Panacibacter microcysteis: one gene and its partner. The protein of the gene in region 2 interacts with the protein of the main gene of each other region in a pairwise test. Links are inferred from orthologs where the notes say so. Each region holds a gene or a part of one and is shown on either strand. Other genes may lie near its edges. The genes, in order: I5907_RS06565 and def.

Region 1 (15,422 bases), on a different replicon or contig from region 2:
AGGGCGCTAAAAGCTATGCGGGTGGAGATTTTGCCCCCAATGTAAACAACCGCTTTAGCATGCGCCGGGGTCGCCTGCGCATAGATTATGTGCATTTCAGCGACACAAAAAAACCCTCTGTTCAATTTGTTTTCCAGTTCGACGGTTCAGAAAGAGGCTTTTTTACCCGCGATTTCTGGGGCAGAATCTTGGAAAATAATACTAAACTTTTCTCTTTTACTGCCGGTCTTTTTGCCAGGCCTTTCGGGTACGAACTTAACCTCGGCTCCGGTGACAGGGAATCGCCTGAGCGTGGTCGTATGTCTCAATCATTGATGAAAGTTGAACGCGACCTTGGTGCAATGATCTCATTTGAACCCCGCGGTAAAACAAACTGGCTCAGGTATGTAAAACTTGATGCCGGTGTATTCAACGGCCCAGGTTTAAATGCCACGGCAGACTACGATTCGTACAAAGATTTCATCAGCCGTGCCTCGCTAAAACCGGTTCCGGTACAAAAAAACCTGCTCCTTTCTGCAGGTCTTTCCTATTTCAACGGCGGTCTTATACAGGCAGATAAATACCTCTATACACTCGACAAATCCGGCCATTTTACTCCGGATTCAAGCCAGGCAAACATTGGCAGGAAACTGCCTCGCAAATACTATGGTGCAGATGCACAACTAAAATGGAAACATGGTAACGACGGCGCCACAGAGATACGCGGTGAATACTGGTGGGGTACACAAACAGCATCTGCAGCTTCAAACGAAACACCTGCGGCAATCTTTACCACAGATCCATATTACACAAGAAAATTCAACGGCGCCTTTTTTTACCTACTACATTCGTTTGATACACACAACCAGTTAGGCGTTAAATACGACTGGCTCGATCCAAATACCGGGCTTTCCGGCACCGGGATAAACACCGCCGCCAATGCACATCCTGCAGACATCAGGTATAATACAATTGGCGTAGGTTACATTCATTATTTTGATGACAATCTTAAATTGGTGGCCTGGTATGATGTGGTTAAAAACGAAAATTCGGCACTGGAAGGCTATACAACCGATATAAAAGACAATGTACTAACGCTCAGGTTACAGTTCAGGTTTTAAGTGTTGGTTACCAGCTTTAGTAATACTGTTAAGCTTCCGTTGTGTCACTCACTTGTACGTTCGGTTTTTATGGCATCTGCAGGCTGCGGTTACAGTCATGCCATATTTTAAAAATAAACTGGTGATATTGCAGGCATCAGGTTTTGTTAATAACTTTCGTCATAAACAATGCAAAAGATATGCCTGCCAAACCTGCAAACATAGATGAATACATCAATAGTTTTCCTGCCGTAACAAAAGCATATCTTCAGCAGGTACGGTCACTGATCAGGAAACTTGTACCGCAGGCAGCAGAAACCATCAGCTATGGAATGGCGGCTTATAACCTGCACGATACCTATCTGATCTATTTCGCAGGTTTTAAAAACCACATTAGCATGTATCCTTTTCCTTCGGGCAATCCGGTATTTGATAAAGCATTTGCAGATTATAAAACATCAGGCAAAGGCACCGTTCAGTTCCCGCTGAATAAACCGCTGCCCGCAGACCTGGTAACCAAACTGGTACTGTACAGGGTTGAAGCTGTTGCCAAAAAAAACACGGCAAAAAAAGCTGCCGGGAAAATATAAGGTTTGGTTGAACCTGCTGCAAAAAGCACTGCAGTACAAGAGTGCGACGCAACAAAAGCATCATAGCAGCAATACTGCCCGGCTACAAAAAATTCCTTTTCATAACACAACCTTCACAAACGCATTACAATTGCTTAATGATTGCGTAATAACTGCATAACATAAAGTTGGGATTTTTATAAAACCTCAAAATCTATGGAGCGCAGATACGTAGACGTTGTTGTAATGAGTGACCTGCACCTGGGCACTTACGGCTGCCATGCCGATGAAATTGTTACTTACCTTAAAAGCATAACGCCGCGCATTCTGGTGCTCAACGGAGATATTATTGACGGCTGGCAATTCAGCAAACGCTACTTTCCCGTATCACACATGCAGGTAATAAAAGAAATCATGAGCCTGCTTGGTAACGGCACCAGGGTTATTTATATAACCGGCAACCACGATGAGATGCTGCGCCGCTACACCGATCTTGAAATGGGAAATTTTCAGCTTACTGATAAAATGGTAATGGAGATCAATGGTAAAATGACATGGATCTTTCATGGCGATGTGTTTGATGCCACCACCAGGGGCAGTGCAAAAATGCTTGCGAGGCTGGGTGGTCACGGTTATGATTTGCTGATACTGCTGAACAGTTTTATAAACTGGGGCTTAAAGCTGGTGGGCAGAGAAAAAATGAGCTTTAGTAAAAAAGTAAAGAACAGCGTAAAAAAAGCCGTATCGTGGATTGCAGATTTTGAACAAACAGCGGCAGAGCTTGCTATTGAGAAAAAGTACGACTATGTTATCTGCGGCCATATACATCAGCCACAACACCGGGTTATTGAAACCAGGGAGGGCAAAGTAACCTACCTTAACAGTGGTGACTGGATAGAAAACCTAACCGCGCTGGAATACATCAACGACGAATGGAAGATCTTTCACTATAATGCAAAAGATTTTGAAGCACAGAAAGCCATGATTGTAAAAATGGAAAAAAAGCTGCCTGAACTAAACGTGCTTACCAATGAAATAAACATGTTTATTACTTCACTTAAATTAAAAGCAGATTGAAAATACTCTATGCAGTACAGGCCACAGGTAATGGCCATATAGCAAGAGCAACCGAATTATTACCTTACCTGCAACAATATGGCACCGTTGATATTTTCCTGAGTGGCAGTAACAGCAGTTTACAGGCTGCACTGCCCGTAACGTATACCAGTAACGGCCTGAGCCTGTTTTACCATAAAAATGGCGGGCTAGCTTACAGGCGCATGCTTTCTGATTTAGACTTTAAAAATGCATACAAAGAAGCAAAAGACCTGCCGGTTGAAAAGTACGATATAGTGATCAACGATTTTGAAAGTATTACAGCGCTGGCATGCAAAATTAAAAAAGTGGCATCGGTTGGGTTTGGCCACCAGGCCAGCTTTCAAAGTATGCAGGTACCTAGGCCGCCGGTAAAGCGCTTTATTGGCGAGCTCATTCTAAAAAGATATGCGCCGGCAACCACCTATGTAGGCCTGCATTTTGAACGGTATGATGATTTCATTTTTAGCCCGGTACTTAAAAAAAATATACTGCATGCACAACCAGCAGATAATGGCCATGTAACCGTTTACCTGCCACACTATGCAGATGAGGTGATTACTGCACACCTGCGGCAAATAAAAGATATGCGGTTTCAGGTTTTTTCAAAACAGGTAACACACCCGCAGCGTGAAGGCAATATCGATATTCTACCGGTAGACAATCACAATTTTACGAAAAGCATGATCAGCAGCACCGGCGTTATTACCGGTGCCGGTTTCGAAACACCTGCTGAGGCATTATACCTTGGAAAGAAACTGATGTGCATACCTATCAAAGGACAGTATGAACAGCTTTGCAATGCTGCAGCGCTTGAAAAAAATGCCTGTGCTCAGGTAGCATCGGTCAACAGATCGTTTACTGATGTTGTTTGCGCCTGGTTGAACAATGCAACTACTCAAAAACTGGTACTATACAACAGTACCGGGGAGGTGGTGGAGCAAGTAATAGCCAGGGCGGCAGCGTTGCGGGGCCGGGAAAAACATTGCAGGCAAAATCAATATACCACTGAAGATGCCACCTTCACAGCGTTAATTAATTAATGTTACAGGCAAAACAATCTCCCACCGGTTGGGTTGTTGACCCGCGATCGTGTAATCGATGAGCCTGCTGTAGCGTATACCGAATTGTAGCGGTTGCTGGTTCCACCAACGTGTATCAAAGAAAAGCTCTGCTCCAAATGATTTTAGCTGGTAGTTGCGGTTTTCACGCAGGCTTCTGAGATTGGTATAATCATAGAAAGCATTTGCCCTTATACGCGTAAAATAAATGATGTTGCCAAAGCCCCAATCGGGGTACACAATTGGAAAATGATAATTGACACCCAGTTTATACATATGGGGATAATTAAATGCGTTGTAACCCCTTGAATATGGAAAACTGTTGGTAAAAGCATATTGCTGCATTGTATCCCGTGCCTGATAAGCTGCATTGATTACGAGGCTGTGTGTGGCACCCAACCCTGGCAGGTAGAGGTTGCCGGTTGCCAATAATTGCTGAGCGGCAACTGCTGATGCACTTGCCCTGTATACTACAGACAGATTCTGTGCCCAGTGCGGATATATTTGTTTGGCTGCTTTTTGTACCTGCGCTGTATAAGTTATACCTGCCCTTATGTAGTTAATGTCTTTCAGCAACTGCTTTGTGTCGCTTTTCCAGTTGATGTTATTCACGTTATAAGATGCCGATAAGGTGAGGCTCCTGTACTGTTTACCACCACCCAGGTTAAGCGGTAAACGCAACCCTGCTGATGCCAGTAACTCATTCCAGCGTACGGGTATTGAATCATCCACTGTGCCACGCCGGTTAAATATATTGTTTACATCGAGAAAGGGCTGTACATACCAGCCACCAAAAGCAGTGGTAAAGCCAACACGATGATACTGCTCATTGGTATTGTAGGTGTAGTACAACTGGCTTTGCAAGGTATTCAATACATTTTCGCCATAAATCGTGTAAGAATAATCAGGATCGGTAAACGACGGAATCCAGCTATGAAAATTGAAAGGCTTGTAAAATTTAGGATACTTTGCTGTAGCAAATGTTCTTGCGGGCAGGTTAGCCAATAAGTTGTTATCCTGCACATTGAAGGGTGCTGTTACATACAGGGGCGTTATTGTATCTGACTGTACACCTGCCGGCTGCCAGCCTGGTTTGAATGCACCTAACCTGTAACCATCACTTGTAAATACGGCGGTTACAAGGTTGCCGCTGTTATCTGTGGTGGCCTGGTATAAACCTGTTTTATACGAGGCCAGCCTGTAATGTTTGTGCGTGGTGGTTATATAGGCAAATATTTCATCATGGCCATTGCTGGAGCATGTATAGAGTAACGTATCCCCTTTTACTACAGGAAAGCCCAGCAGCCGGTTGGCAAAAGGAATGATGGTAGAAATGGTATTTTTTTCGCTAAGTTGTTGTAAAGCCATTTCTCCTTTTGCATTACGTTCTATAAAAAAAATCGTTTTATCATCTGCAGAAAACTTGGGATAGGATATTACATGATTAGCGGGTGCTGCAAAACTGCTCACCGCTGTACCATCTACACGCAGTAATACAAGCTTTGATTGTTGCTCCGGCGTAAACGATGCAGCAGCAACAAAGGCTCCGCTGTGCGCTATATCCGGCGAAAAATATTTTGTATGATGTGTAATCTTCGTTTCAGTACAGGAGTTAATGTCCAGAATTTTTATAACGCTGTAGTTCCTGTTGCCCCATCGCACATCGGGTTGCAAAACTGAGTAAACGATCTTATTGTTGTTATAAGAAAAGTAGCCGTCGTATGCAATATCTCTTACTGCAAGTTTCCTCTCATTTTTTGCTTTATCGATAATATAGAATGCCGGAATCCTTTCCCGGCTTGTTTTTAGCACCACCAGGTTTCCATCTTCCGTGTAATAAGGATACTGGTAGTTGAGCACGTCGTTCTTTTTGATACCGGTTAGCCACTGTGGAGCCTGGTACCCGGTATCCTTTTCCCATTGTTGCCTGTAATAACTCATGGCATTGTGTACAAACGTGCGGTAACTAACGCCTGCATATTTTTTTACAGCACCCTGCATTGGGTAAAACAGTGGTTTAAATGCCGCGGCATCATGCGTTACTTTTTGCCAGAAATCCTCGCCGTATTTTTCTTTGCCGTAGGCGGTAAGTAAATAGCCGAGTTCGTAATGGCCGGGAATATAGTGCCTCAACGAACCGTTACGCATCTGCATGAATTTATAGTCTTTACCATCTGCATCCAGGCTTTTGTAAGTATTCAAAAACAACGGCAATCGCCCACGACCCTGTATACTGAATTTGGTTTCATTATATACTGCATCGCCTTCAAAAAACCAGTCAGGTACAGCACTGGCATTGGCTATTGATTGCCCGTATTGCCCAAACAAAACAGAAAATACTTTTGATAAACCAACATTAAAATTGCTGTATTGCTGCACGTGCCGGTATTCGTGTATAGAAAGGTTGTCTGCCCATCCCTGCGCACCAAGATCAAATACATCCTGCGGCGGCATCAGGTAATACTCGCTGCGGTACGGACCAAGCTGCACAAACGCATTAGAAATGGTAACATCTTTTTGCAATACAATATTTACCTTATTGATCTTTGCCCCGATACCTGTAGTATAATTTTTTTGAAGGGTGTGTGTAACATTTGCTACCCGTTGTGCAACAGAATCGAGACCCACAGGAAAAATAACACGCAGTGTGTCTGTGTTTACCTGCTTCCATTTTACGGAAGCAGGATTGCCGCCAAATTGCTGTGCATAGGTATAACAGTTGAACACCACAAAACAGGAAAGCAGCAGCGCAATACGCTTCTTGTACATCGATTCTTTTTTGCAATGAAGATAAAGGTTTATGTGCAGCGGGCTAAGAGTTTGCGGTAAACCCCGGCTATTGTAAGCCCAAACAAAAAACCACCATGCTTACCGCATGATGGTTTCTAAAAATTATACGCTGTTTGCTACGCAACTACCTCATCTGTAAGGTGCACCTTTGTCATTTGCAGGTAATGGTTTTGCAACTGGTGAATATAATGCACGTTTGGATGGTCTCTCCGGTCTTCCCTGTACCACATTTCCACCACAGAAAAATCTCCCTCCTTTGGTATAACCAGCCTGAAAGAACCTTTTTTATATTTCACCACACCATCGGGCAGTGTTTCTTTTCTAAAGTTTAGTTTCGTGAGTGCTTCATCACTCATTGGTATTGGGTAAAGATTGTCTGTCTCATACCAGAATTCCTGCACGTCCGTTTCTACACAAACCTGTTTTTCATCGCCATTCAGGCGCACTACTTCACCTTCACGCCTGCTGCCTTCGTATTCGGCAATTACGTAATCACCAATTTTCAGTTCGCTGAATTTTATCATAGTAGAATCGTTTTTAGAAACTTAATTTACAACTCTTATGCCACGTGTAAAAAACTTTTTCAGGAAGAATGGATGTACCGGTCATTTGTATTACAATGATGCTTCCGTTGCGTCGCACTCTTGTACTGTAAAGCATATGGCAGCATCGATACTGCATAATCCTATGCCGCAGTATTCTTTGCCATAAGGAATAAAAGTATGCACTCGGTAAACCATCATGCTAATACTAACACCTGTAAAAATCTTTTTGTATAATAATCTTTCATAATTACTTTCGCATGCGCAATGAAAAATATAATGAAGCATATAAAGGTTACGAAGAAGATCTACTCAAAAGAGGAAGGTGCGTAACACTGTTGTATGCAGGTAAAAGATAAACAACAAAAGCCTTCCTCTACACAGGAAGGCTTTTTGTTTAGCGGGCATTGCTGAATAGTATTACCAGCCGTACAAGTGAGTGACACAACAGGCGATGATAGTAGTACTACAGTTGAGTACAAAAAATATAAAACCATAAAACAACAACAAAAATTCCATTACAATGAAAGTAGCAGTAGTAGGCGCAACAGGTTTGGTAGGCACAAAAATGTTGCAGGTATTGGCAGAAAGAAATTTTCCTGTAACAGAACTTGTGCCTGTGGCATCTGAAAGGTCTGTTGGTAAAGAAGTAATATTTAAAGGCAAGTCCTACAAAGTAGTAAGTATGACAGATGGTATTGCCGCAAAACCAGCCGTGGCAATATTTTCAGCCGGCGGCAGCACTTCGCTGGAATGGGCACCAAAATTTGCTGAAGCCGGAATTACTGTAATTGACAACAGCAGCGCATGGCGCATGGACCCATCGAAGAAACTGGTGGTACCCGAAATAAATGCTGATGCACTTACGGCAGCAGACAAGATTATTGCCAACCCGAACTGCTCTACCATACAAATGGTGGTGGCATTAAACCCGCTGCATAAAAAATATACCATCAAAAGAATTGTGGTAAGCACTTACCAAAGCGTTACAGGCACCGGCAAGAAAGCCGTAGACCAGTTATTTGGTGAAAGGGCTAAACTGGAAAAAGGCAGCAGCGATGAATACCCTATGGCATACAAATACCCGATTGACCTGAATGTTATTCCGCAGATCGATGTGTTCCTTGATAATGGATATACCAAAGAAGAAATGAAAATGGTAAAGGAAACCTGCAAGATCATGCGCGATGACAATATACGTGTTACCGCTACTACGGTACGCATACCCGTAATAGGCGGGCACAGCGAAAGCGTGAATGTGGAATTTGAAAACGAGTTTGACCTGGAAGAAGTAAAGCAATTACTGGGCAGCGCACCCGGTGTTGTTTTGCAGGATGATACTGCCGCGCAGCTTTACCCGATGCCAATGTGGGCACATGACAAAGATGAAGTATTTGTAGGCCGCCTTCGCAGGGATGAAACGCAGGCTAAGACACTTAACATGTGGGTGGTAAGTGATAACCTGCGCAAAGGTGCCGCCACCAATGCGGTACAGATTGCTGAATATCTTGCATCGAAAAATATGTTGGGATAAACGTTTTGTGAGTGAGCAACTGAAAATGTGTGTAATGCTCCTGCTGCAAAAGCAGGAGCATTTGTTTTTAGGCATCCTGTTTCCTTGATGTTTGTTTTTACCTGCATATTGTTTGGTGACATGATCAGGATCATTGTTGGCCGTTGATAATTGTAGTCGTCTTTGGTTAATTTTACCGTATGGATGTAGAAACTTTACGCTCCTACTGCCTGGCGAAAAAAGCGGTAACAGAAGATTTTCCTTTTGGTGAGGATACGCTTGTCTTCAGGGTAATGCATAAGATATTTTTGCTGGTATCCCTTTCTTCCAGTCCTTTACAATTCAATGCCAAGTGCGATCCTGCCAAAGCCATTGAACTAAGGGAGCAATATGATGCTGTACAGCCCGGCTATCATATGAATAAAAAACACTGGAACACCATAGTGCTCGATGGAAGTTTACCGACAAAACTGGTGAAAGAAATGATCGATGATACTTACATGCTTATTGTAAAATCGTTGCCCAAAAAAGACCGGGAGGCTTTAACCTGATGTTGCCGGATATACATGACATAGATGACATAAAACTGCTCGTTGATACATTCTACGATAAGGTGAAGGCAGACGGATTGATTGGCTACATATTCAACGATATTGCAAGAGTTGACTGGCCCGCACACCTGCCTGTAATGTATAACTTCTGGGATAGCGTAATATTCAATAAGGGGAGTTACAAAGGCAATGCTATAGCTGCGCATAATGGCATACACGCAAAAGAGCCTTTCACAAAAGCTCATTTTGAACGATGGCTTCAGTTGTTTACAAAAACGGTGGATGAATTATTTGCAGGAGAAAAGGCAGAAACAGCTAAACAAAGAGCCGCCAGCATTGCAACAATTATGCAGTTGAAACTTATTTACCATCACCCGCTTACACATTAGCTGGTGCCTCATAAAAAGACTTGCATTTGCTGTTATATTCGATTATTTTACCGTACCCAAACAATACTGCTATGCGCTACCTCTTCTTTACCCTTTGCCTGTGTACAGTTTTTAGTTCCTGCAGGAAGACCATTTCAGAAACTTCCGCTTCAGCAGGCGAGTCGCCCGCAGAAAATGAATTTCTGATGGCCAAAAAGAGTAAAACGTATGTGATCTATAAAGGCAACCAGTCGTGTACACCCAATCCATTTGTATTGACATCTGCAGCAAAAATGGCGTTTACTGCAATCTTCGACAGCACCTGTACTTACCAAACAGTAAGCCCCGGCAACCAGGAAGATATTAATAAGTTGTATGGTTTTTCCGATTGCGGCTCTCATCACCTGGACAACAGCGCACGTATTGGCTGGCGCTGGTCTGATGATTCACTGCGGTTATTTGGCTTTGTACACAATGACGGCGTTATGGTATTTCGGGAGATTACAACGGCATCAATAGGTAGTACCGTTACCTGCAGAATAAATTGCCTGGCAGAAACATATTACTTTGAAGTAAATGGCAAGTCGGTTTCGTTGCCACGGCACTGTTCGGGCAAATATTCCCGTTATAAACTCTTTCCATATTTCGGTGGGGATGAAACAGCTCCGCATGATATAAAAATTATTATACAGGAAATTCCTTACTGATCAATCCTGTGTGGCGTGGTTCAAAAAATCTATCAGCGGCTGTAAAGTATCGAACGCAGCAGTGATTTTTTTTACGAGTCCTTTTTCCGTCAGATCTGCATCTGTGAGGGGCGCCATAGTAATAAAACTTTTAAGTTTTATGTACTCAATGGCAGGGTTATCTGCCATGTAATCTTTTGGCGGTCGGCTTAGCTTCATTTCGCCGCTATGGTCAAGGTCTTTATAAATGGCTACAAATTTTTTGTTCCCGATGATCTTTTTAAAATCATTGAAATTATAGTCTATTTCCTGCCTTACTTTTTTTAATACCTGTGCCTCGGGCATGTACAGACCACCCCCCATAAAGCTGCCGCCAGGTTCAAAGTGGAAATAGTAACCGGCAGTATTCCACGCCTTTTTGCCCCCCTTGTTGATACTGGCACCCATATTTGTTTTATAAGGAGATTTGTCTTTGCTGAAACGCACATCCCTGTTGATGCGGAAAACACATTCTTTGGCTTTTAAAGAAGCGATAGAAATTTCTTTTTTACCAAACTCATCAATAACCTGTTGAACAAGACCCAGGAAATCTTCCCTGGCGTTATCGTATAGTGTGCGGTTTTTATCAAACCATTCTTTGCTGTTATTCTTTTTAAGATCCTTCAAAAATTTTAGTGTTGCAACCTGTAGCATAACGGTGTTTTGAGTGCTCAAATTTAGCAGCTTTTTTGTGCCACAGCCCACTGGAACATATATTGATTTATTTTCATTTACTTTGGTACAGATATTGAAAAACTAAATAAAACTTTCTTATGCGCAACAAATTGTTGTTTTTCGTTTGTCTCTCATTTTTATTTGCCTGTACACGTAATGCCATTACCGGAAGAAACCAGTTGTCGCTTATTCCTGAAGAACAGGTAGAAAGTATGGCTGTTACTGAGTATAAGCAGTTTCTTTCTCAAAACAAGGTGGTAAACAGTGCCGGCAGCAAGGATGCAGAGATGGTAAAAAGGGTAGGTACCAGGATCGCAAATGCTATTACAGAATATTATAAGAACAAAGGCCTTTCTAATGAACTGGCCAATTATAAATGGGAATTCAACCTTGTGGACAGTAAAGAGATCAATGCCTGGTGTATGCCCGGCGGCAAAGTAGTTGTATACACCGGTATATTGCCGGTCACACAAAATGAGGCGGCATTAGCAGTAGTATTAGGGCATGAAATTACCCACGCAGTAGCAGGACATGGCCGTGAGAGAATGAGCCAGGGCTTGCTGGCGCAGGGCATCCAGGTTGCAGGCAATGTGGCGTTAGGCAAGAACGCCCAGGCAGTAAACATTTTTAATAACGTTTACGGACCGGCGGCGCAGGTGGGTGTATTATTACCAAACTCCAGGAACCAGGAGTATGAAGCTGATCATTACGGGTTGATATTTGCCGCTATGGCGGGTTATAATCCGCAGGAAGCTGTACCATTCTGGCAGCGCATGGCTAACCTTGGTGGTCAAAAACCACCGGTATTTCTTAGCAGCCACCCCGAGGATGCTGACAGAATAAAGAAATTGCAGGAACTTATGCCTGAAGCACTTACATACTACAAACCAGTCAGCAAATAATTCTACAAAAAAGCCAATAAGCTATTAAAAGAGGCCACATTTACAAAATAAATGTGGCCTTGTCAGTTATTGTACATTATATTGGCTACCTTTGCCTTCCGTTTTTTATACACATTAACCTTAAAAATTCTCTTTAAGGATGTCAACACAAAGTTTCTTTGAAAAATTGCAGTTAAAAGATGAGAAAAACTTACTAGTACAAGGGCTTCCATCTTCGATCGAGAAACAGTTTGCAAAGTTGTCCTACGCAAAAAACGTAACACCACTTTTGAAGAGCCGGAAAATTGATTTCGCACTGGTATTTGCGGTTAACCACAACCAGTTATGCAACATCTTGCACGAAATTTTCCCCGCACTTCATGGTGACAGCAAACTGTGGATCGCGTATCCGAAATCTACCAGTAAAATTGCAAGCGATCTTAACAGGGATTGCAGTTGGCAGATTTTGAGCGACAATGAGTTTGAAAGTATTGCGGAAGTAGCTCTCGACCATGTTTGGACCGCAATGCAGTTTAAAAGATTAGAAGTTTTGCCTGTAAAAGTAAAAGCAAAACAAAAACAGAAATTGGAAATGGCTTAGTTACCGTTTACATAAACGGTTATCAGATGAAACACATTAATATCGAAATCAAAGCGAAATGCTTCCATCCCGAAAAGGTGGAAGCATTTTTAGTTTCTGCGAAAGCAATTTTTAAGGGAACAGATAACCAGAAAGACACCTATTTCCATGTACCCGGCGGACGCTTAAAACTGCGGCAGGGTAATATTGAAAACAATCTTATTTTTTACCGGCGCAACAACCAGAAAGGGCCCAAACAGTCAGATTTTCAACTCGTGCCCGTGCCAAACCCCGCAGCTATGAATAGCCTCCTGGAAGAAGCACTGGGTATAAAAGTGATAGTAGAGAAAAAACGTAAAATCTTTTTTCTTGATAATATCAAGATTCACCTCGACGAAGTGCCGGGCCTTGGCAGTTTTGTAGAAATAGAAGCGGGCAACCTGTCTAACCCTGCGCTCTCTGTTGCAGCACTTCAGCAGCAATGCGCCTCGCTGATGCAGCATTTTGAAATAGAAGAACAAGACCTCATCGACAACAGTTATTCCGATATGTTACTGGATATAGTATAAAACTGTTTTGCCTGTTTCAAACAGCGATGCACGTAGAATGCAGCAATGACTGTTACAGTAAATCTGTATAAGCATTTTTAAGCCGTTCGCGAAAAAAATGTTTGTAAATTGAAAACAGTTTAAAAGACAAAAGTTCACTTTCCGTACCCTGCCATTCCTGGTAGGGTTTTTTATCGTTTGTCGTTAATAAGCAGGCTGGCAGTAAATAAAAAAGCAGTTACAAAGTATATTGTGTAACTGCTTTTGGCTCCCGAAACTGGACTTGAACCAGTGACCCTCTGATTAACAGTCAGATGCTCTAACCAACTGAGCTATTCGGGATTGTTTTCCCTTTTGGGGTTGCAAAAATAGGTTTTTTTTATTTCCGGCAAAGAATGAAACAAAAAATATTCTGATTGTTTTTCCTGCTTACATTGGTGATTATAACATATTGAATAATAATTAATTTATTTAATACGTTTTAGCACATATTCACTGAAAACCTTGGAAAAAGCAAAAAAAAGCACCTGGTTACTGGCTAGCTTAATTATACCGGCACTTCTCACACTTTTTATACTGGTACTCAATAATGCGGGCGCCTTATCAGATGAGCTTTTTCTCGTAAATAATTCACGGGCAATTAACGGCCAGCTACAAACACTGCAGCAATATAATACAGATGCGGGTTATGCTTTTACTAAATTCCTGGATACAAAGGACCTGCGTTCACGCATACACCTTACGCGCCTGCATGGCAAAATAAAAAACCAGCAGTTACAAATACGAAAGAGAAAACAATACATCGTTGTTCCCGATGAATATTCTGTACTGGAAATACTGCTGGCTAAAATGACAGAAATAGAAAATACCAGCCTGGTAAACGCTGCAGGAACAGACAGCAGTGATATTGGCGCATTGGCGGAGGACCTGCACGTTTCTATTCATGCTTCGCTCGATACACTGCTAAAACAACAAGACTCGTTATTGCAACAGCAGCTGCAGCGTACAGATGCGCTTAGAACACAAATAATATTTATTTCCTGTGGTATGGCCGTAGTAATCGTACTGCTGGCGTACCTGCTCTGGCGCAGGATAAAAACAACGAAGCAAACAATGCTGCAGCAGGAAGCTGATGTGTTAACCACAGAAGAAACCGATCTGCTTGTAGCATCTGAAAGCTACAGGGAAATTGATGAAATATTGAGTAGCGGCAGTATGAACCCCGAAGATAAATACGAACCCATTGAAAACAACAACATGGTAACAAATCTGACAACCAATGCGGCCACAGATCTTTCAAACGATAACGCTGAACCGGAACCCGTAGTTTCTGAACACATCCCCACTGCAGATCCCGCAGCCAACTACGATGTTGAATCCAATACCGATGCACCAACACAGAACGGCAGCAATGAAACATACAGCCGGGCCCAATCAAACATTGCCGAAGAGCGTCCGCAAACAAACATTGAGGAAACACCAAATCCCAACAATGTTTTGCCGGCTGATGAAGAAACCATAAGACAAGATAATTTTACTGCTGCTACCCATGAAGACGCATCGATTCATACAAACGAGACAAAGGGGTTGCAAAAAGATTTGAGTACACCGAAAGAAGCCGAAGCACAACCAGTCATAGTTGATGAACAATCGAACATTGCAGAAAATGCTGCTGAAGAGCAAATAATTCCTGCGGCCATCCCAACCGAAATGCCTGCTGACGCTTTGCAGCCGCAAGGTGCAGTGGCAATGTATTCCCTGCAGGACCTTGCGGTAAAAGATAGTGGCGCAACGATTGCCGCATTGGAACACTTTTTAAAAGATGCACCCATATGTTTCAGGTCTATGCAGTTGTGTGTTGCAACCGGCAACATGCTGGAGCTTTTCAAAACCATTCAAAAGTTTAAAGGTAGTTTAAGTACTTTTTATATGTACCCGTTGCTCGAATGCGTCAATAACCTGGAAGGCGAGGCGGCCGTTTTAAAACGAACATATACACTAAACGGTTACATTACTGCGGCAATGGAAGTCTTTGACAATATGAAACCCTTACTGGAAGCCGAAATTGCTCTGTTACAAAACAAATAGTGTTGTAGCCGGCTTTGGTACCGTAGCTCATCGCCTGTTGTGTCACTCACTTCAGGGTTCGGAACTTTTATGGGCAATGTGCCACGCTGTTGAAGAATACCAACGTGGTGCTGTGGTAAATGCATTTCATACAGGTAAAATAAGTGCTGCAAGCAACACCCGAAGCGCTGCAGCCGCCATGAAAAAGGAACCCTGAACCGAGCGTGGCAACAGGCGATGCCATATAAGCTGCTGCCGGCTACCAAAATATTCTCTTTACATTTTATTCAGGTTTACCAAACCATTTTTTACCGCGTACAAAGCAAGGCCTACCCGTGTTTTGATGTTAAGTTTATCAAACATGGAATCTCTGTAGCC
Region 2 (15,360 bases):
GGAGATATAGACCTGGCAGTACGCTCGTTGAAAGAAGGTGCATCTGACTTCGTGGTAAAACCGTGGCACAACGAAAAACTGCTCGTTACCATTGAAGAAGCGCTGAAACGAAAAGGCGCCGCTAAAAACAAAGGTGATTTTTCTCTGAAAGGTGACAGCATTATCGGCAAAGAATTACTTGGTGAAAGCGAGCCAATGGAAGACATCTTTTATAAGATAGATAAAATTGCACCTACAGACGCCAATGTTTTGATACTTGGTGAAAATGGAACGGGTAAAGACCTTATAGCAAAAGCCATACACCAGAAATCTTTGCGTGCCAACAAGCCATTCATTAAAGTTGATGTTGGCGCACTTACGGAAACATTGTTTGAGAGTGAGCTTTTTGGCCATAAAAAAGGCGCATTTACCGATGCCAAAGAAGACCGCGTGGGCCGTATTGAAAGTGCCAATGAGGGCACTTTGTTTCTCGATGAAATAGGAAACATAAGCCTTACACAACAGGCAAAGCTGCTTACCGTTTTGCAAAACCGGTATATAACACGCCTTGGCAGCAACCAGCCCGTACCGGTAGACATACGCCTGATATGCGCCACCAATTTACCGCTTACAGAACTGGCCAACGAGAGCAAGTTCAGGAAAGACCTGGTGTACCGTATAAACACTGTTGAAATAACGGTACCGCCTTTGCGCAGAAGGGGTAACGACATTACCATGCTTGCCAAACACTTCCTGAAATTGTATGCGGGCAAATACATGAAGCCCGTGGCAAAATTCGATGATGCCGCCCTGCATAAACTATTGCAGTACCACTACCCCGGCAATGTGCGTGAACTGCAATACACCATTGAAAGGGCCATCATCATGAGCGAAGGTGACTCACTTACTGCACAGGACCTTATTTTTTCACCCATTGAATCGGCGCCTGCAGAAACAAAAGATATAGACGATCTCAACCTCAGCAGCATTGAGAAAAATACGATTTTGAGGGTAATAGAAAAGCACAACGGAAACATTACAAAAGCAGCAAAGGAATTAGGTCTTACCAGAACAGCATTGTACAGGAGGTTAAGCAAATACGATATTTAATACCAGCACCATCATGTACCATGTTTCCTGAATCTTGAATCTTCAGTATTATGTTTGAACAATATGAGTGGCGCATCGTAGTACGTGTAGTACTAATGTTTTTTACCATCAGTATCTCCAGCTACCTGCTGGTAAAAGGTTTATATCCTTACGAGATCATTGTAGTACCCGTGATCATTTACCAGGTTATAGACTTCTTTAAATTTCATAAAAAAGCACAGGACGAGGTGGCGCAGTTTGTGGAAAGTGTACATTACCGGGACTTCTCCCGCTACTTCGATGTAAAGCATGCCCCGCTTGAGTTACAGCCGCTGCGCCAGGGTTTTAATGAGATCAACACTACCATGAAAGTGATCAGTAAAGAAAAAGAAACGCAATACCAGTACCTGCAAAAAATTCTGGAGCTGGTAGATACAGGTATTCTCTCTTACGAGATAGAAACGGGAGAAGTAGTGTGGATGAATGAGTCGCTTAAGAAACTGTTACAGATACCTTATCTAAAAACGATTCATTCTTTGTCAAAACGCGACTGGACGCTTTACCACGAGATCATGGCACTGCCGCTTGGGCAAACAACCATTGCCACAGCACACCAGGAAAAAACAGGCTTTAAAGTGTTATTATCAGCAACAGCTTTTCAAACCGAAGGCAAAAAATACAAACTGGTAGCTTTTCAGAATGTAAATGAAGCGTTGGATGAAACTGAAAGCAAGGCCTGGCAAAGATTGCTGAGTGTAATGACACACGAGATCATGAACTCCATAGCGCCCATTTCGTCTTTATCCAGTACGCTAAAAAATATTCTTACACAGTCTAAAGAAAAAGTAGCACCGGAAAACCGTTCCAATTTCGAAGATCTTGAGCTGGGTATCAACACCATCAAAACCAGGAGTGAAGGCTTGCTGAAGTTTGCAGAAACCTACCGCAACCTCAATAAGATCACCACACCCAATTTATCAAAAGTGTATGTACGGGATTTGTTTGAGAACATGCACACGCTTATGGAGCCTACCCTGGAGCAGAAAAATATTGAGATGGACATCATTCTTAAAGATCCTGATCTCATGCTCGAAGCCGATACCAACCTTATAGAGCAGGTACTCATCAACCTGATTGTAAATGCTATTGAAGCCGTAAAAGAAAGTGCTGAACCGCATATACTTTTATCGGGTTATGTATCGCCCAACCACCGCACCATAATTAAAATTGCCGACAACGGTTCCGGCATGCCCGAAGAACTCCTCGACCAGATCTTCATTCCTTTTTTCAGTACAAAGAAAACAGGCAGCGGTATTGGTTTAAGCCTTTGTAAACAGATCATGATGTTGCACAAGGGCAATATACAGGTACAAAGCAAAGAAGGCGAAGGCACCGCATTCTTCCTGCAATTTTAATGTTCAAATAATCTTATGTAACCGGCTGCATTGCTACTATCGGGCTGCTGTTGTGTCACTCACTTGTGCTTCCGGTTCTTTATGCAGCAAGGGTGCCACCTTGTTATTGCAACACAAACAGAGATGTAGCGCTTAGTTGTTTTCCTTTTATTGCTATGGTATAAACACCTGCCGCTCTTTCTGCTGCACTAAAAGATAATATGTTGTTGCCGGTATGTAAGAAGTTGGTCATCTGCTGCACTATTTTTCCGGCACTGTTGTGTACAACAATGTGCACACTTTCATTGTATTCACTCTGCAGTTCAACAAATATTTTTTCGCCTTTTGAAGGGTTGGGATACACTTTTAACTCACCGGTTTTTTGCAACGCATCGTTTGTTGTGGTAACGGCATTGATTGCCACAGGATCTGCAGGAGGCAATACCCTGGTCCAGCCCCCGGCCATAAGTTTTCGCATGTTAGACAATATTGTAGCGTATGCCGGGTTCAGCACCTGGTTTACATATTCAAAAGGATCGGTTTTATGATCGTATAATTCTTCCCCGTCTTTGCCCCATGAGTTGTACCGGTATTGGCTGGTTACAAGACCATACTCGTTTACCGGCGGGTTGTTATAGCGCTGCACCTGTGTAAATGCTGCACGTTTCCATGGCCTGGCAGGATTATCGAGCAACGGTAAAAAGCTGGTGCCTTCCATGCCTGCGGGCGCAGGCAAACCACATATTGCTGCCATGGAAGGATAGATATCAACCATCTCTACCAACGCTTTTGATACCGCAGGCCTTTTACCGGGTACACATACAATAAGCGGTGCTTTTGCTGACTCTTCAAACAACGTGTTCTTAAGCCACGTGCCTTCGTGCTCGCCAAGGTGCTGACCATGATCGCTCCAGAACACGATTACCGTGCTATCCCATAGACCTTTTCTCTCCAGTTCATCGAAGATGAGGCCCAGTTGCTTGTCCATACCGGTCACTTCCGCATAATATGCATGCACCGTATTTTGCCATTCCGTTGTTGACTTTAAAACCTGGGAAGGAAAAGCTACCGGGGGCACATCACTCCTGTCTCCTGCAGGTGTTGCCGGCAGAACGATGTTGGAGGAACCATTACCCGACAATCCATTTTTCTGGCCTTGCCGGTTTACCGGTAATAGCTGAGGCGCAGCATGGTCTCCATAAACATTCCAGTAACTGATAGATGGAGTGAAGGGATTGTGCACGGTAAGCCCCAGTGCCATAAAGAATGGCTGAGGTGGATTTAGCCTCATTCTGCCAAGCATTCTTCTTACCAGCACGCCATTGGCGGTACTGTCGTCAGGCGAACTGGTAACCCACCATGATCCGCCACCATCTTTCTTGCCTGTAAGACTTTGCGAACCTTCATCATATCTCAGCTCACCAATGTAGAGCGAGTCTGAGTAATCCCATGCGATATCATTTTCAAAATCGCCGTGGAGGATTTTACCGACTCTCTCTGTATGATAGCCATACATTTTAAAATATTCAGGTAAAAATTTTACATCAGGGCCCATGACGGAGCGTGGTCGTGTATCGTTGTTGTAAACGCCTGTTTTATCGGGCCGCCAGCCGCTCAGCAAAGATGTTCTGGAAGGATTACACATCGGGAACTGGCAGTAGGCATTCGTAAAAACAGTACCACGTTTTCTTAAACGCTGCAGGTTAGGTGTAAGCACTGTTGGAAAACCGAATACAGATGCACGGTTGTTCATATCATCTACAGCGATAAACAGTACATTGTAATGCGGTGTTGCCTGGCCCAATGCAGCATTACTCCATAGCCCCGCAACGGAACTAAACAACACGATACATAAAGCGGAAATATTTTTCCGTTTGATAGTGGGTTTGGACATTTCAGTTATTTTTAGTTATTGGATACAGGTTGCTGCAACTGAAGCTGCACAATGAGCTTACGCCGGAACTACACTTTGGGTACGAGACCGTAAAATACAAAAAAAGCTGTAACCGGAGCCCAAAGCTGAGTCTTGCTTTGCAGATGAACGGATTGCGACGCAACAAAAGATGCCATGAAATACTGCTGCCGGTATCATAAATAAAACAATGCTGTACAACAAGCCCGGAAAAATAACTGTAAAAACCGTATAACTACGCAGCCGGTGTAAATACCAATAAAGTAGCTTTCAGGAAATTTATTGCATAAATTTTAAACGTTCAATCATGAAAAGAAAATCCGTTTTTGGTTATCTGAAACCCTCTTTTGCCGTTGCACTTCTTATTGCCGGCTCGCTCATTTCTTGTAAAGAAGTTAAGCATGAAGTTGTAACGCAATCATGCGCAGACACAAAGGCCGATACAACCGGCTATACCAAGGAGTTGAATAACATAAACCACTCCATCTCGCTGGAAAGAGCGCTGCAGCTTACAGATAACTATGCCCGCTCAAAAGACATTATTTTATCCGGCAAATACGGCGACCAGAAAGAGCTGTTGCCTGATTATGAAACATTCAACCTGCAATCGATTGATTCTTTAATGTGCCAGGATGAAACAGTTGGTTTTAGAATTTACCTGGGCCTTGATGAGAACAACAAGATAAGGTTGGTATTAGCAGGTGTAGACGCCAATGGCATTGATGTACTGCAGGAAACAAGGCAACAAAAAGGTGCTTTGAATACGCAAAAAAGCATGCGTGCTACTGCTGCTGCGCCACCGCCGCCACCGTCGTCAAAGAACACTTTATTATTGGAAGATGGACAAAGACACCCCTAGCAGCATAAATAAAGACCCTTAATGAATAATACAGTTTCATTTATTTTAAGTTTAAGTATCCTTTTCCCGATTATAGCGTGGATAGTAAGATTAAACACCATTCCCAAGGCTTACTATCCACTTATATATATGCTGGCAGCGGGATTAATAGTAGAACTGATAAGCTTCAGGAGTAAAAACAATGCGATAGCTACCAACCTGTATGTGCTGGCAGAATTTATTTTGTTTTGCTGGTTGTTTTATAATCTTAAGCAGGTACTAAGCAAAAGAAAATGGCTTTATGCGCTGATGTTGCCTTTTATATTGATGTGGATATTTGAATGCATCCTGCTTAGAAAACTAGATTCGTTCGATATTTATTACAGGATATTGTATCCTTTTGCACTCGTATTGTTAGCAGTTAATCAACTGAATTACCTGATCATAAATGACAGGCATGAGATGATACTGAACCCGTTATTTATTTTGTGTTGTGCAATGATCATTTACTTTTCCTACAAGTGCCTGATCGAGATCTTTTACATGTACGCGCATGATTCGGTTGTTGGTAATGCCATTTTCAGCATTCACATTTACATAAATGTTCTTTTTAATATTCTGCTTACATTAGTTGTTATATGCCTACCGAAGAAGCGAATTATTACACTGCGGTGACCGTTGCGGCCATATTGCTTGGGATAATAATTATTTACTTTATTATCACCATGATCAGGCATCAGCGACGGAACATGCACCTGTATAAAGCCAAAATAAATGCAGAAATATCTACGCTGGAAAATGAGCGGAAGCGTATTGTGGCTGATCTGCATGATGAACTGGGACCACTTTTATCGGCTGTAAAACTGCGCATCAACCAACTGGATTCTGAAAGGGAGGATGACAAAAAGATTGTGGAATTTGCCAACAAGCACCTCGGCGATATTATTATCAAGATCAAAGAAATTTCATACAACCTTTTACCAAACACACTGGCCCGTAACGGCTTGATTCATGCAGCAGAAGAATACATAGACAAGATCAACGCCGTGCACCCACTGAAAATACGGTTCAATTATGATGATGACCCGGGGCTTTCGAAGGAAAAGGAAGTAAACATTTACAGGATATTCCAGGAAATCATACACAATACAGTTAAACATGCAAGGGCCGATAAACTTGAAATAGAAATGAAGAAACAGGATAACCAGCTGCTGCTTACTATGATTGACGACGGTGTGGGCTTTAACTACGAGGAGCGCTCGAAAAATGGCAGTGGTCTCGGCTTACTTAACCTGCAAAGCCGTGCTGAAGTACTGAATGCGCGGCTGTTGATAGAATCTGCAAAAGACAAGGGTACAAAGTACTTTTTTGAAATTCCAATATAATGGCTACACAAAACTACACCGCAGAAGCTATAACAGTTGTACTGGCAGATGATCATGAGATCTTCCGGGATGGTATGAAACTAATGCTTTCAAAACTACCCGGCATCTCCATACTTGCTGATGCATCGAATGGCAGGGAACTGATTAAGCTGGTTGATGAACTGAAACCAGACATCGTGGTAACAGACATAAAAATGCCTTTGATGGATGGCGTAGAAGCGACGAAATACATTACCAAAAAATACCCTGACACCGGCGTAATCGCGCTATCAATGTTTGATGAGATATCTCTTATTATAGAAATGCTCGAAGCCGGGGCATCCGGTTATCTTGTGAAAGACTGCGACAAAACGGAAATAAAGGAAGCCATAGAACGTGTACACCAGAAAGAGCAATATTACTGCCGGCATACCGGTAATAAGCTGATGCAGGTAATGGCAAGGAATGCTAAAAAAGACCAGGGAAAAAATGGCGCTCCTGCACTCTCAGAAAAAGAAAAAGAAATTATTGATCTTATCTGCCAGCAATATACTACCAGGGAAATTGGTGAGAAACTTTTTATGAGCCCGAGAACGGTAGAAGGGTACCGGCTGAAGATACTTGAAAAGCTGGAAGCAAAAAACACGGTAGGTATTGTGATAGCAGCAATAAAATATGGGATCTATGTGCCTGAGCAGTAATGATGATCTCTGGTCAGCTTTTACAATTACTGCATAAAAACATTCAGACGTGGACGCCAAAACGGCGTCCATCTTCATTTTTACGCCTGCCGAGTGCGTTCTAACGCTTTAGTTATGCAGATTATGGTTAAACGTGTATAAGAGTGGAAACAGTATAGCCCTTTTGTGTAGATAATTCCACAAAATCTTGTACGCATGATGTTGAAACTATGACCAGCAAGGCATTTGGCATAATGGAATGGTAGTTGCATTTATGGTTGCAAACAAACTATTTATGAAAAGAATCATTATTACTGCGTTTGCGTTGTGCATGTTCTCTGCAACTTTTGCGCAAACACAAAAAGGTAATATTTTAGTCGGTGCGGACCTTGCGGGTCTTGGGCTTAACTTCCAGGAAGGAAATACTCAGTTTAATCTTAACATCAATCCTAAAGCTGGCTGGTTTATAAAAGATAACCTTGTTATAGGGCCGGATTTAAGTATTGGTCTTAACACACAAAAAGGTGCTACAAGCCTTACATACGGAGTTGGTGCATTCGGCCGAAAATATTTCAACGACAATGCTACAAACCTTACCAGGACTACCAAATGGTTTTTAGAAGCTAATGCAGGTATTTATGGTACAAACCTTTCAGGCGACAACGTAGAGAAAACAAGCACAAATGGTTTTGGTGCAGGTTTTGGACCTGGTCTTGCTTACTTCCTTACGCCAAACATAGCGCTGGAAGGATTGGTAAAGTACAACCTAACCGTTGGTTTTGGTAGCTCTACAACCAATAACAATATTGGTTTTGGACTGGGCTTCCAGATTTATTTACCAGGTAGCCAGGCAAGACAGCTTGCCAAAGATCCTATTAAGTAATGACAAATACTACTACTGTGCATTTCTTATCGGGAATGCACAGTGTTCTATATATACAGTTGCTAACCACTTAAAGTAACTGCAATCATTGCTGAATAACATGTAAGAATTTAAAGTACTGCACGGACGGCTTTCTGTGAGAGGGCCTGCCGAAAAAAGTTATGCTGTACAAGAGTGCGACGCAACGGAAGATGAGCAAAGAACAGTAAGCTGGTAACAAACAATTCCCACTTAAAATCTACTACCGGCTTGGGTTACATGCTTGGGTTTGTAATAATGCTTCCGCTGCTTCGCACTTATTTTTTATAATCGAAAATGGTAGCTGTAAATTCTCCCCTCTCCCTCTTTTTAAACAGTGCAGAAAAGTTTCCCTTGTAACGTAATGTTTTGGGTATCAGTAAATCACCCACCCGCGTCATTTCTACCTGCATGTTTACATCAAAATCATACACACCTACTTTGTAACTAAGGGCGTAATTACGGGCAAGTACTTCAAATGTTTTATAGTCAAACCAGGTGGTCATTTCATCAACCACTATATCTCCTGAACCGGCATAAGACTCCTTTGGCTTAATGGTAAAAACGTAAGCATAGCTGCCTTTATAGTCAATATAATCAAGCTTATAATCGTATAGTTTATATGCACGCTCATCATACAAATCAAGCTTATTGCCTATAAACGGTATGCCGGGAATTTTTTTTCCGGGATTAAAGAAAAGCATCTTTAGCTGCTCTTTGTGCTTCTCGATGCCGCTTTTATTTGCCAGGTCGAATGCATGGCCGTTAACAATGTTGTCTTCTCCACACACAGTTCCTTTTGTAAGAAAGATAGCCGCGTACATTTCTGCAGTGGTGTAATTATAATTGCCCTTATTATCGAAATAATCACCGGTGGTTTCCTGGCTCAGCACCTTCATGCTGCGGCAATTATTTTCGCGGTGCTGTGTGGTCTTACTGTTCCAGCTTGCTTTTACGCTGCCATCTTTATTGAGCATGCGTATGTTGTTGTAAGAGCTGAATTCTATAATATGAAGATTGCGGAAAGCCTTGTAAAAAGTAGTGTCGTCTTTAATGCGTTGCAGTATATGCCTGTAATCAAGGTTATTCCTTACAACAGCTTCCGGAAGTGTTATTTTCTGGTTATCCCATATAAGCGTTGTATCCTGCGCAAACGCTTTGCTGGTAAGGGTTAGCGAAAGTAAAACGAGTATGTATTGCCTCATTTAGGAAACACCATTTTATAATCCACTTTCACTTTACCTTTTGATATATCTGTCAGTTTTCCTTTGAGCATTTTTTTGCGGAGCGGTTTCAGGTAGTCTATAAAAAGTTTGCCCTCTATATGATCGTACTCATGCTGAATGATACGCGCAGTAAGACCGGTAAAAGTTTCTGTATGTGGCTGAAGCTTTTCATCAAGGTACTCTATGGTCACTTCTTCAGGCCTCATTATGTCTTCCCTTATTTTTGGAATACTCAAACAGCCTTCATTATACCCCCAGTCTTCACCGCCAAACTCCACAATGTGTGCATTGATGAATACTTTTTTGGTTCCTGGCTCATCTGGATATTTTCCTTTCTCGTCATCTTCCTGGTGCTCAAATATCTGCGCGCTGTCTATTACAAAAAGGCGGATGCTTTTATTTACCTGCGGTGCAGCAAGCCCCACACCATTGCTGGCATACATCGTTTCCCACATATCTTCAATAAACTTATCCAGTTGTGGATAATCCTGGTCAATATCAATGGCAACTTTTCTTAAAACATCTGCGCCGTAAGCAACAATGGGTAAAATCATAATTCCTCTACAATTAAAATTGCGGCAAATATAAATCTTAGGTTGTTAATGCCAGTCAAAATAACGGTCAGGTATGTCTTTCAAGGTATTCCTGCAACATAATGGTGGCGGCAATTTCATCAATGTTCTTTTTGTTCTGTCTGTCTTTCTTTTTCATTCCCATTGCCACCATGGCCTGTACCGCCATTTTAGAGGTATAACGTTCATCAACGGTTTGCACGGGTACAGCAGGAAATTCTTTTTGCAGCCTTTTAATAAACGCCTGCACCAGCGGTGTGGCATGTGTGTCAGAATCATCCCAGTTTTTTGGTTCTCCTACCAGTATCAGTTCAACAGGTTCTTCTTTCAGGTATTGCTTCAGGTAAGTAAAAAGGTCTTTTGTATCCACTGCGGTTAAACCGCCGGCAATTATTTTCAACGGGTCTGTTACAGCCAGGCCTGTTCTTTTTGCACCATAGTCAATCGCTAAAATTCTCGCCATGTACAAAGTATTTTTTTATGAGCCCGGCATTGGTGGTACTATGAAGCTTTGGTTGCGTCGCACTCTTGTACTGCCCGAACACTATGCAGCAAACGCGAAGATCGAAGCGAAACAGTTCTCAGGCTTTTAATTTCTGCAATAAGCTTATGCCAGCAATAATATATCTGCTATAACCAATACACCAAAAACAACGCTTGCTATACCATTGGCCGTAATAAATGCAATATTTACACGGCTCAGATCATTGGGTTTTACAATGGAGTGCTGGTAAACTAGCATACCGGCAAACACCGCAATACCCGTCCAGTATAAAAAGGAAAAGTCGCCAACCACGCCAGCTGCTACCACAAAACCCACACTTAGTAAGTGCAGGAGTGCTGATACACGCAATGCCTTTGCTTTGCCCAGTACAGCGGGTATGGAATACAATTGCTGCGATTGGTCGAACTCAACATCCTGCAAAGCATAAATGATATCAAAGCCACTGACCCAGCAGATTACTGCGAAGGAAAATAAAACGGGCAAAACATCAAATCTTCCTGTTACGGCAAGGTATGCGCCTATTGGCGCAAGCGATAAACCAAGACCAAGCACAAGGTGACAAAGTGGTGTAAAACGTTTTGTATAGCTGTAAAACAACACTACAAAAAGTGCTGCCGGCGAAAGGTAAAAACAAATCTTATTGATAAAGAAAGTTGCTATGATAAACAGCAGGCAATTGAGTATTACAAATCTCAGTGCACTGTGGGGCGATATGATACCTTTTGGTATTTCCCTGATGGCCGTTCTGGGGTTCTTTGCATCGAAACTCCTGTCGAGGTAACGGTTGAAGGCCATGGCAGCGCTGCGTGCTGTAACCATGCAGAGCAGTATTAAAATAAACTTCTGTATATATTCTCCGGCAGGAACACCTGCAAAAGCCGGTAAAACAAAATGCGGAGTATCGATGGCTGGCACCGGCATATTTTGCCAGAAGAAAAGCTGCGCTGTTCCTAAGAAAAAACCAATCATTGCGAAAGGCAATGCGAAAATGGTATGACTGAATTTTACCAGGCTTAAATAATTCTTTACTGTACTCATCTTACACTATTTAAAAAATGCCAATCTTGGTTCAGATAACTTATACAAAACAATACCGGCGGCAACTGAGATATTCAGGGAGTGTTTCATGCCCAATTGTGGTATTTCTATACAACCATCGCACAGGGCTATTACTTCGTTGTTTACACCTGCTACTTCATTGCCAAAAACCACCGCAAGTTTTTCACTGGCTGGTGCGGTAAAATTTTCAAGTGAAATGCTTTGCGCTGCCTGCTCCACTGCATACACTTTATAACCCCGCTCTTTCAGTTCTTTTACCGCAATGGTGGTTTCAGCAAAATGCATCCAGTCTATTGTATCTGTGGCACCCAATGCTGTTTTATGTATATCCCTGTGTGGCGGTTGTGGTGTATAACCACATAAGCAAATACCTTCCAGTAAAAAAGCATCTGCAGTTCTGAACACGCTGCCCACATTGTGCATACTGCGTATGTTATCCAGCACTGCTATAATACTGTTCTTGTCTGCAGCTTTAAATTGTTCGACCGATTTACGGCTAAGCTCATCCATGCTTAGTTTGCGCATGGTGCAAAGATAGCCTTGAAAAAATAATGTTTGGTGCCGGAGTACGAAGACCGCATCTGGAGCGCTGAGCAGCGATAAAAGCGTACAAGAGTGCGACGCAACAACAGCTTAATAGTAATTTTACAGCCTGGTTAACCATAAAATTTACAACTATGATTATCTGGAAGTGTAAACCATTCAGAGACCTTTCTGTATTTGAACTGTATGCGATACTTCGTTTGCGCAGCGACATTTTTGTTGTGGAACAAAACTGTGTTTTTCTTGACATGGATGACAAAGACCAGCATTGTGACCACCTGTGCGGATGGAGTGGTGATATTCCTGTAGCTTATGTAAGGCTGGTACCACCGGGTGTTGCTTATGATGAACCGTCGATCGGCCGCGTGGTTACCGCTAGAGCATTTAGAAAAAGTGGCATTGGCAGAACGCTGATGGAAAAAGCGATTGAGCATTGCGGTAAGTTGTTTGGCCACACAAACATCAGGATTGGCGCACAACTGTACCTGAAAAAATTTTATGAATCATTGGGTTTTGTACAAACAAGCGACGTGTACCTGGAAGATGGTATAGAGCATATCGAAATGATTTTTGAAACTATGGATAATTTATAGCATAATTAATACGTTTATAAGGCTCAAGCAACCAAAACGTAATTACTTTGCACACGAATCCGATATGTGTAAAAAGATACTAACAACATTAAGTTTAATTCTCTTCGCGTCAGCCTATACCTTTTCTCAGAAAACGTATGACCTGGATGGTTTAAGAGACCTTACCAACTACTGGGAAATTGATATTACCGGTGGTGCTAACCAGTTTCTTGGCGATCTTGGAGGGCAAAAAGGCATTGGCCGCGATGGTCTGAAAGACTATAAAACCTCCGCAAACCGAATACTGGCAGGCGTTTCAGGCACTTATAACATTACCAACTACTCCGCTGTTAACCTGGCTTTTAACTATGCAGGTATTTATGGTGCAGACAGCATCATAGATAATACGGGAAACATGGAACGCTGGCGTTATTATCGCAACCTCAGTTTTAAATCAAATGTTTTTGAAGCAACGGCTACCTACACCTTTTACCCGATCATGTTTATGTACCGCAATAAGATTGAACTTTTCCGTTTCAATCCTTATATAAGTACCGGCATAGGTCTTATGCATTTTAACCCCAAAGCGAAGCTGGATGGCAAGTGGTATGCACTGCAACCTTTTCGCCTTGAAGGGCAGGGTTTTGAAGAATACCCTGACCGCCAGCCATACAAACGCACCGCGATTTTTATACCTGTAAATGTGGGTGTTAAGTATTACTTCAACAATCGTCTTGCACTGTCTGCAGGTTTAATGATGCGCAAAACGTTTACTGATTATATGGATGATATAAGTACTACGTATATTGATCCTGCACTTTTTGATAAATATTTTTCACCTGAAAAAGCAGCCATAGCCAAACAACTCTACTCAAGATCTCTTACACCCTGGAAAGTTAAACCCGATATCGTAAAGGCAGATGCATCTGACAAAGACAGCTATGTTACCTTTAGTTTGAAACTAAGTATCAGGCTTGATAAAAGACTTTATATCTACTATCCCAAATTATAATTTTTTTTTAAGGTTCCGGGCTTTATCGCCGGCATGAAGCTTTACTTGCGTCGCACACTTGTACTCCTTATCTCTATTCAGCAACCAGGCACAATCCCCTAAACAAGCAATGAAATCGCGTATTCTAATACTTTTTCTACTTCCGGTGTTACTTGTAGCCTGTAACGAAACTTATGCGCAGCGTAAAAAGAAAAAAGATCCACTCGCAGATGCAACGCTTTATATATTCAATGATGACTGGTCTGCTGCAAAAACATACAACGAGTGCACCTATTTTATGCAACTAACTAAAGAGTCAGACTCGTTATACATATGCCACTATTATAATAAACTTGGGCCCATGATAAGACAGGAGCCTTATAAGGATGCTGATTTTACAATTGCTAATGGCAGGTTTTGCTGGTATAATAAATCCGGCAGCCTCGATAGCACAGGGTGGGTGTCCAACAATAAAAAAGATCACGGGTGGGATTACTACCAGGGTGGCAAGCGTTCGTTAACAATGGAATATCTAAACGGACGTTTTGTACGTACTAAAGACTATCAGCAGGAAATATTTATTAATGCAGATGGAACAAAAACGCCGTTTGAAGATAGAAAAGCAAATGATGTAATCAATAAGGATTCCTTTACCACCATACAGGTTGAAGCAAAATTTAAAAACAGTGTTGATGACTGGACCAACTATTTAAAAGATAACTTAAAAACACCGGAACGCCTGATGAATATTTTAGGTGTGGGAGTACACACCGCAATCGTTGTATTTATGATTGACAAAGAAGGCAAAATTGACAAGGATATTTATCTTGAAAAGTCTGTTGAATGGGCCGGCGATAATGAAGTAATTGCTTTAATCCAAAACGCTCCTGATTGGCAACCTGCCTATCAGAATAACAAAGCTGTTTTTTACCGCATGAAACAAAGTATTTCATTCAGCGTAAACTAAACGCTACCAGGTTTACTTTTTAAACCTGGTAGCGTTTGAACATTTTATCAAGTTTATGCCATCTCAATCTTCAGGAACTTCGCAGTATGGCTTTCTTTAGCTTTTACAATCATTTCTTCAGGTGTTCCTTCAAACAATATTTTACCGCCACCATCGCCACCCTCAGGACCAAGATCAATCACATGATCAGCAACTTTTATTACATCAAGATTATGCTCAATTACTAATACGGTATTACCACGATCAACAAGTTTATTAATCACATCCAGCAGGTGTTGAATATCCTGGAAATGTAAACCGGTGGTCGGTTCATCCAGGATATAGAATGTTTTACCAGTATCTTTTTTAGCAAGTTCTGTTGAAAGCTTTACACGCTGTGCCTCGCCGCCGCTAAGCGTTACAGCAGACTGCCCCAGTGTAATATAGCCCAGGCCAACATCCTGCAATACTTTTATTTTACGGTAGAGATAATGCACTGGCTGAAAAAACTCACAGGCCTCGTCAACAGTCATATTCAGTACATCGCTGATCGATTTTCCTTTGTACCTTATTTCCAGTGTTTCCCTGTTATAGCGTTTGCCATTACATTTCTCGCAGTGCACATACACATCCGGCAGAAAGTTCATTTCAATTACACGCATTCCGCCGCCTTCACAAACATCGCAGCGGCCGCTTTTAACATTGAACGAAAACCGCCCCGCATTGTAACCGCGAATCTTTGCTTCGGGAACGGAAGCATACAATGTTCTGATCTCTGTAAAAAAACCG

What was found.
Region 1: the proteins of def (region 2) and I5907_RS06565 interact in binary tests that used the Escherichia coli proteins (3 or more experiments, as listed by UniProt). The link is inferred for Panacibacter microcysteis from one-to-one orthologs.

The regions. Positions count from the first base shown.
Region 1 is NZ_JADWYR010000001.1:1,597,980-1,613,401, reverse strand. What follows is about bases 6,829-9,664. They hold I5907_RS06565 (aspartate-semialdehyde dehydrogenase), read left to right. Parts: upstream 6,829-7,659; coding sequence 7,660-8,670; downstream 8,671-9,664. Other genes in these bases: I5907_RS06550 (hypothetical protein), read left to right, coding at 9,661-9,664; I5907_RS06555 (group III truncated hemoglobin), read left to right, coding at 9,200-9,589; I5907_RS06560 (MmcQ/YjbR family DNA-binding protein), read left to right, coding at 8,850-9,200; I5907_RS06570 (hypothetical protein), read right to left, coding at 6,829-7,118. Also shown: I5907_RS06595 (porin), read left to right, coding at 1-1,100; I5907_RS06590 (iron chaperone), read left to right, coding at 1,280-1,669; I5907_RS06585 (UDP-2,3-diacylglucosamine diphosphatase), read left to right, coding at 1,865-2,725; I5907_RS06580 (glycosyltransferase family protein), read left to right, coding at 2,722-3,786; I5907_RS06575 (TolB-like translocation protein), read right to left, coding at 3,775-6,573; more of I5907_RS06570, read right to left, coding at 6,711-6,828; more of I5907_RS06550, read left to right, coding at 9,665-10,275; I5907_RS06545 (DUF2461 domain-containing protein), read right to left, coding at 10,276-10,947; I5907_RS06540 (M48 family metallopeptidase), read left to right, coding at 11,067-11,870; I5907_RS06535 (hypothetical protein), read left to right, coding at 12,010-12,450; I5907_RS06530 (class IV adenylate cyclase), read left to right, coding at 12,477-12,998; I5907_RS06520 (hypothetical protein), read left to right, coding at 13,482-15,065; I5907_RS06515 (response regulator), read right to left, coding at 15,321-15,422.
Region 2 is NZ_JADWYR010000002.1:717,732-733,091, reverse strand. The notes cover bases 8,149-10,922. They hold def (peptide deformylase), read right to left. Parts: upstream 9,938-10,922; coding sequence 9,359-9,937; downstream 8,149-9,358. Other genes in these bases: I5907_RS14940 (UbiA-like polyprenyltransferase), read right to left, coding at 10,563-10,922; I5907_RS21810 (hypothetical protein), read left to right, coding at 10,417-10,548; ruvX (Holliday junction resolvase RuvX), read right to left, coding at 10,005-10,418; I5907_RS14955 (hypothetical protein), read right to left, coding at 8,436-9,362. Also shown: I5907_RS14995 (sigma-54-dependent transcriptional regulator), read left to right, coding at 1-1,089; I5907_RS14990 (sensor histidine kinase), read left to right, coding at 1,140-2,483; I5907_RS14985 (sulfatase-like hydrolase/transferase), read right to left, coding at 2,587-4,356; I5907_RS14980 (hypothetical protein), read left to right, coding at 4,682-5,233; I5907_RS14975 (hypothetical protein), read left to right, coding at 5,255-5,887; I5907_RS14970 (sensor histidine kinase), read left to right, coding at 5,851-6,597; I5907_RS14965 (response regulator), read left to right, coding at 6,597-7,277; I5907_RS14960 (outer membrane beta-barrel protein), read left to right, coding at 7,552-8,139; more of I5907_RS14940, read right to left, coding at 10,923-11,498; I5907_RS14935 (RNA methyltransferase), read right to left, coding at 11,505-12,044; I5907_RS14930 (GNAT family N-acetyltransferase), read left to right, coding at 12,197-12,655; I5907_RS14925 (DUF6089 family protein), read left to right, coding at 12,720-13,646; I5907_RS14920 (energy transducer TonB), read left to right, coding at 13,756-14,592; excinuclease ABC subunit UvrA, read right to left, coding at 14,646-15,360. UniProt on the Escherichia coli protein: Removes the formyl group from the N-terminal Met of newly synthesized proteins. Requires at least a dipeptide for an efficient rate of reaction. N-terminal L-methionine is a prerequisite for activity but the enzyme has broad specificity at other positions.